2 regions of the Glycomyces sp. NPDC050141 genome follow, and region 2 is predicted to be linked to the other one. Evidence: riboswitches for the same ligand, from Rfam matches in the RefSeq annotation. Region 2 holds a riboswitch; the other holds the start of a gene.
What was found. Region 2 has a riboswitch for cyclic di-AMP ahead of ACZ60M_RS20820 (C40 family peptidase). Riboswitches for the same ligand answer to the same signal wherever they lie in the genome.
Positions count from the first base shown of each region.

Region 1: another riboswitch for cyclic di-AMP. It lies ahead of ACZ60M_RS09565 (C40 family peptidase); the one in region 2 lies ahead of ACZ60M_RS20820 (C40 family peptidase).

Region 1 is NZ_JBVJHZ010000011.1:116,188-119,576, reverse strand. It holds gene ACZ60M_RS09585 (sugar ABC transporter permease) at 1-449, shown strand, start outside; gene ACZ60M_RS09580 (hypothetical protein) at 612-812, opposite strand; gene ACZ60M_RS09575 (heavy-metal-associated domain-containing protein) at 904-1,149, opposite strand; gene ACZ60M_RS09570 (metal-sensitive transcriptional regulator) at 1,146-1,499, opposite strand; cyclic di-AMP (ydaO/yuaA leader) riboswitch at 1,755-1,907, shown strand; gene ACZ60M_RS09565 (C40 family peptidase) at 1,916-2,854, shown strand; gene ACZ60M_RS09560 (beta-N-acetylhexosaminidase) at 3,058-3,389, opposite strand, start outside.
Region 2 is NZ_JBVJHZ010000041.1:4,639-8,027, reverse strand. It holds gene ACZ60M_RS20825 (sigma-70 family RNA polymerase sigma factor) at 1-330, shown strand, start outside; gene ACZ60M_RS20820 (C40 family peptidase) at 396-1,373, opposite strand; cyclic di-AMP (ydaO/yuaA leader) riboswitch at 1,381-1,547, opposite strand; gene ACZ60M_RS20815 (spermidine synthase) at 1,885-2,706, opposite strand; gene ACZ60M_RS20810 (MerR family transcriptional regulator) at 2,703-3,365, opposite strand.

The sequences.
Region 1 (3,389 bases), on a different contig from region 2:
ACCCGATCGTCGGGTTGAACACGAAGCTCGGTCTGATGCTGGTGTACATGGGCGGGGCGCTGGGCGTCTCGACGTGGCTGATGAAGGGCTTCTTCGACACGATCCCGAAGGAGCTGGACGAGGCGGCGACGATCGACGGTGCGACGCACGCGCAGATCTTCTTCGGGATGATCCTGCCGCTGGCGGCGCCGATCATCGCGATCTCGGGGATTCTGGCGTTCGTGGGCACGATGAACGACTTCGTGCTGGCGAGCCTGTTCCTGACCGACCGGCCGGAGATGACGCTGGCGGTCGGGTTGAAGACGCTGACGGCGGACAACTCCCCGGCGAGCTATTTCGGGATCTTCGCGGCGGGGACGCTGCTGACCTCGGTGCTCACGGTGGGCGTGTTCATGAGCCTGCAGCGGTACATCGTCTCCGGCCTGACCGGTGGAGCGGTGAAGGGCTAGTTGGACTTTCTGCTCGACACACAAAATCCTGTCCGCCGAGCCGATTTACGGCTCGCAAGCGTCGCCGAGACGGGGCAGGTAACACGAAGGGCCCGGATCAGGGGGAGCCTCCCTCCCCTCGGTCCGGGCCTTTTGCTTTGTGCGCGTTGCGGGTAGCGGGTGCTACCAGTGCGGGGGGCGTTCGGCGAGGAGGTCGAGGTCGCGGGCGGAGAACTCGGACTTCCGGGGGCGGCGTGCGGGGGCTTCGCCCCAGCCGCGGTCGGTGTCGTCGGAGGTCTGGTCCGGGAGCACGGAGAAGTCCTCGTCGAGCTCTACAGAGCGCAAGTCGTCGGAGCCGGTGCGCTCGTCGTCGGAGACTGCCATGCCCCCGACTGTACTTGAGGGACACCTGGCGGCGGCAATAACGAGGCCCTGAACACCCGGTGAACGGGTGTTCAGGGCCTTGGTCAGACGCTTATTGAGCCTGGCCGACGAGTTCGTATCCGGCCTCGTCGACGGCTTCGCGGACGGCGTCCTCGGTGAGGGCCGCCTCGCTGGTGACGGTGACCTTGCCGGTCTCGAGGACGACGGCGACGTTCTGTACGCCGGGGAGGGCGGTGATCTCCTGGGTGACGCTGCCGACGCAGTGGCCGCAGGTCATGCCCTTGACTTCGTACACGGTCTCCATTGCTTCTCCTTCGCTGAGCGCGGTGGTGTTCAGGTTCTGAGCAGTCGGGCCACCGCGTCCGAGGCCTCTTTGACCTTGGCTGCGGCGGCGGTCGGGTCACCCGAGGTCTGCGCCTCCGCGACGCAGTGGGCCAGGTGGCCTTCGAGGAGGTTGAGCGCGACGGCCTGGAGTCCCTTGGTGGAGGCGGAGATCTGGGTCAGGATGTCGATGCAGTACTGGTCGTCTTCGACCATCCGCTGGATGCCCCGGACCTGGCCTTCGATGCGCTTGAGGCGGCGGGTGAGGGCCGCCTTGTCGCCGTGGTACCAGTAGTGGCCGTCGTGGCCGTCGTGCGCGGGCGCACCTTCGGTCGGCTCCGCGGTGTCGGTCGGGTCGTTCGCCATGTCACGCCTTTCGTGTGCGCCGTCCTCCGGTCGCCAGTGTATACCCCTTAGGGGTATCTCGGCAACTGCTCGTCAGCTCAGTGCAGCGGCCCGTAGTATTCCGTGCCATTGTGTGAAAAATTCTCCCCCCGCCCTTGTCAAGGGCCACAAGGGCCTCTAACGTGAACCCGTCGCGTCGGAAACTCGGGGGCACCCCGCACCCGCCGAGCGGCACCGCCGAGTCGGAGGGGCACCAGTCACGGTGAAGCTTGCGAACCGTAATTGGCACTGTTCCACTGAACCGGGGAACCAGCAGTCGGCATCGAACGCAGGGCCGACGGGGTGAATCGCGTCCCCGGGCGCGTAGGGCGACCCTTCCTTCCGCCCGAACCCGACAGCTAACCCGGTAGGCGGCCAAAGGAAGGAGCGCCTCCCTGGTGCGTACCCGGCGAATCACTGCCGCCGTCATGGCCGCAGCACTGATCCCCGTGAGCGCCTCGCTGTTCACGACCTCTACGGCGAACGCGCAGACGAGCGAGGAGATCCAGGCCGAGATCGACAAGCGCCACTCCGAGCTCGAGAAGGTCATCGAGGACTACAACGCCAAGCGCGAAGAGCTCGACGACGCCAACCGGCTCATCGCCGAGATCGAGGCCCAGCTGCCCGAACTCGAAGCGTCCACCGCCGAAGCGAACGAGGCCCTCGCCGAGTACGCCGCCTCGGCGTACACCGCCGGCGACTTCGCGATGGTCAACTCCGTGCTCGCGGGCGACCCCACCGACTTCGCCGACCGCCTCATGTACCTCGACAACCTCACCGCGGCCGAGAACGAAGCGCTGCAGGCGAACCTGACCCAGGTCCAGGAGCTCGAGACCCGCAAGACGGAGCTCGAGACGCTCAAGGCCAGCGCCGACGAGATCCTCGGGGACATCGAGAAGCAGCAGGACGAGATCGAGGCCGAGATCGCCGACCTCGAGGACGAGTACGACGACGCATACGCCGAGGAGAACCCCGAGCCCGACTGGGGCGACTACACCGGCTCCTCCGGCGTCGTCGACTTCGCCTACGACCAGCTCGGCGACCAGTACGTGTACGGCGCCTCCGGCCCCGACGAGTGGGACTGCTCCGGCCTCACCCAGGGCGCGTGGGGCGCGGTCGGGGTCTCCCTCTCGCACAACACCGAGATGCAGTGGGACGAGACCGCGCGGATCTCCCGCGACGAGCTCCAGGAAGGCGACCTCGTCTTCTACAACGGCCTGAGCCACGTCGCCATCTACATCGGCGACGGCCAGATCATCCACGCCCCCAACTCGACCACCGTTGTGAAGATCGCCGACATCGACATCATGGGCATCGACGGGTACGGGCGCCCTTAGCGGGGAAGCGAGCTCTCCCGGGCCCGGCGGGGCCCGGGACGCAGACTCCCCGGCGGCGGCACCGGCGGTCCCGATTGCTGACCCTGCTGCTGACCCGCAATGCGCCGATACCGCCGTCGGGGACTGATTTCATAGTAGAGAAACCCGTGCGGGCCGCCGAGGCGGCCCGCACGGGTTTCGTTTCACACCAAGACTATTCGGCCCTATTCAACCTCGGGTGCGGTGAACTCCCAGTCGAAGCGGCGGTAGCGGCCCGTGCCGCCGCGCTGCCACGGCTTCGCGCCCTCGAGCGGGCGGTAGCCGATGCCCATGGCGTGCAGGCGGTCCAAGTGGGCTTCGAGGCGGTCGAGCACCGGGTTCGCCTCGCGCACCGCCTGACCGGTCCAGGCGACCTCCGCGAACACCGCCAGGCGCGGGAACGCGGCGTACTCGACGTCGCGCGGCTCCGGCAGGTACTCCGACCACAGCTGGGCCTGGACGCCGAGGATCTTGGAGGCGTCGATGCCGGGCGGGACCGGGTCCCACTCGGCGACCT
Region 2 (3,389 bases):
GACACCGTCTCGCTCGACACGCCGATCGGCGACGACGGCGACACCAACCTCGGCGACCTCGTCGCCGACTCCGACGAGCCCAGCCCCGAGGACGTCGTCCTCGCCGGGATGGAGCGCCAGCGGATCGAGATGATGCTCAACCACCTCGACGAGCGTTCGGCCGGGATCGTCAAGGCCCGCTACGGGCTCGAGGACGGCCGCGAGCACTCGCTCACGGAGGTCGCGCACCGGTTCCACCTGTCGCGCGAGCGCATCCGCCAGCTCGAGATCCAGGCGCTGGCCCGCCTCAAGGAGCTGGCCAACGACCAGGTCATGGCTGAAGCGGCGTAAGCACTAGGACCGCATAGCGAAAGGGCCGGGGCGAAAGCCCCGGCCCTTTCGTCGTGCTCGGTGCGTCAGACGCGGCGGTAGCCGTCGACGGACATGCCCATGTACTCCAGCTTCGTGATCTTCACGACGTCGCCGGGCTTGGGGGCGTGGATGACCTCGCCGTCGCCGATGTACATGGCGACGTGGTTCTGGCCGTTGTAGAAGATCAGGTCGCCAGGCTGCAGGTCGCTCTCGTCGATCGCGCTGGTCTCGTCCCACATGGTCCACGTGGAGTGGGTCAGGGAGATGCCGGAGACGCCGTACGCACCGGAGATGAGGCCGGAGCAGTCCCAGGTGTCGGGGCCCGCGGCGCCGAACACGTAGGACTCGCCGAGCTGGTCCTTCGCGAACTGGACGGCGGCGGTGGCGGCGTCGGCGCTGTAGGCCGCGGTCGAGCCGGAGTCGGAGGAAGAGGAGGACTCGCTGGAAGCGGAGGCCTCGGCCTCGGCGGCAGCGGCGGCTTCGGCGTCCTCGGCCTCGTCGTGGGCCTGCTCGGCCTCGTCGATCTGCTTGTCGAGGTCCGCGATCTCGCTCTGCACGGCCGTGATGTCGGCGGTGAGCGCTTCGGCGGTCTCGGAGGCGTCCTGCGCCTCCTCGTACTTGTCGGACTGCTCCTGCGCGTAGGCCACGAGGGTGGCGACCTTCGCGTCGAGGTCGTCCTCGGCGGATTCGACCGCGGCGGTGACGACGGTGAGCTGCGCGTCGGAGGTGCCGTACTCGGCGGCGGCGGCGTCGATGACGGCCTGGGCCGCGTCCAGGCGGGCCTGGAGGTCCGTGAGGTCGGCGGCGGAGGCGTCGCGCTGGGTCTCGAGGTCGGTGAGGTAGTCCTCGATCTCGGCGGCGGAGGCCGAGCTGTAGTCGATGTCGGCGGCGTCGGCGTTCGTGCCGGCGAACGCGGTCACGAGCCCGACAGTGGCGACGGTGACGCCGGTGTAGACGGCGACGCGGCGGATGATGGCGCTGGTTCGCGAACGATATGCGGTTTCAGAGCAGGCGTGAGCCACTAGGTGGCCTTTCTTCCTCGGCCGCCTACCGGGTTAGCTGTCGGGTTCGGGCAGGGAAGCGCGCCCTACCCGCTGCGGCTGCGCTGCAGCGGGATTCACCCCGTGTGCCGCGGGTGGAGACTGGGGGGTGCGGCACGGCTGGGTCCCCGGCCCGCGCATCGGTGTATCGCCCGGAACCGGGAGGAACGGGCGGCATGCGAGCGCGGCTCGGCAGGTCCGGACGGGTGGGTCTCTGGGGGAGCCCTGAAGACCCGAACGGAACAGCCGCCGACGCTAACGCACAGTGACCCGAATCGCCAAGTCCTCTGTGAGTCGCGCCGCTCTCCAGTAACGGACAGTGAGGACGCGCCGGGAGACAGGGCCACTATCCAGCGGGTTTATTGCCCGAACGGGCTACGTGGCGATGGGCCGGGTGGAGGCGCGGAGAGCTCGGGTTCGCAACCGCCCCCGGTTTCGATGATGCCCGCGGGGTACGACAGTGAACCGGGGCGCGGTCGCGGCGGCTGCGCGGTCAGAAGCTGCGGAGGGAGCGCGGGGGCGGCGGGGACTGGATCGCGGTCGCGTCCGTCGCCGGGGGCGCGCCGCCGATGTACTCCTTCAGCTCCGTGCCCTCCAGGACCCGGCACGGGAAGGCCGCGCCCGCGCAGCGGCGCCGCAGCGCGGCGACCGGCAGCTCGACGTCGGCGGCCACCGCGACCACGTTCCCGAACCGCCGCCCGCGCAGCACCGCGGGCTCGGCCATGACCGCCGTGTGCTCCCACACCGCGCCCATCGCCGCGAGCGCGGGCTTGAGGAACTGCATCTTGCCGCCGTCGCACAGGTTCACCGCGTAGTGCCCGCCCGCGCGCAGCACCCGGCGCGCCTGCTGCAGGAACTCGGTGCTCGTGACGTGCGCGGGCACCCGCGCACCCGCGTACACGTCGGTGACGATCAGGTCGTAGCTCGCGTCCGGCGCGGACTCGACGGCCTCGCGCGCGTCGGTGTGCCGGATCTTCACCTTCACGCCGCGCGGCAGCGGCGCCTCGGCCCGCACGAGCGCCACGAGCTCCTCGTTCGTCTCGACCGCCTGCTGGTACGAGCCGGGCCTGGTGGCCGCCACGTACCGGGCCATCGCGAGCCCGCCCGCGCCCAGGTGCAGGGCCCGCAGCGGCCGCTTCGGCTCCTCCATCGCGTCGATGAGGTAGGCGATCCGCTGCATGTACTCCGCATCCAGATAGGACGGGTCGTCGAGGTCGACCGTGGCCTGCACGACCTCGTCGGCGACGAGGTGCAGCAGGTTCCGGCGTGAGGGGTCGCGGTCGATGCGGAGGGCGGGCTTCTCGGACGGGTTCACGGACCCATTGTGCCCGAAGGGCCCTGCCCGGCCTGGGTCCTGGCCGAGGCCGCGACGTGCGCGATGCGCCGCAGTGCCGCGAACATCGTCTCGCCGAGCACCGTGGCCACGACCGCCTGCTCCACGTTCACGCCCTCGATCTTCGTGGCCTCCGCGATCGCCTCCATGTCCGCCGAGGCCAGCGCCGCCGCCGCGTCCGCGTAGTGGCCCAGCACCTCCTGCGGGTCCGGGTTCCCCAAGCGGTAGAACGCGGAGAGGGCGGTGACCAGCGCGTCCCGGTAGTTCGGCGGCGCCACCTCGGCCCAGCCGTACTCGTTCAGCAGCTGGTCCACGGTGCGCTCGGCTGCATCGTGGGTGCCCTCGCTCGCGAGCGAGAACTTCGGGTCCCGGTGCGTGGCCGCGAGGGTCGCGCCGAGCGCCTGGAACGCCGACTCCGGGTGGCGCCCAAGCACGGTCAGGACCTCGCCGATCTGCGCGACTGACAGTCCGGCGGTCTCGGAGAGGGCCCGGATGAGCGTCAGCCGGTGCACGTGGGCCTGGCCGTACTCGACGGTGTTGCCCTCGCCGTGCTCCCCGGGCTGGAGCAGGTGCTCCCGCAGGTAGTACTTGATGGTGGCGGCCGGAACGCCCGTCCGCTCCGACAGCTCCCCAATGCGCATACGAGGGAGTCTATGACGGAAAGC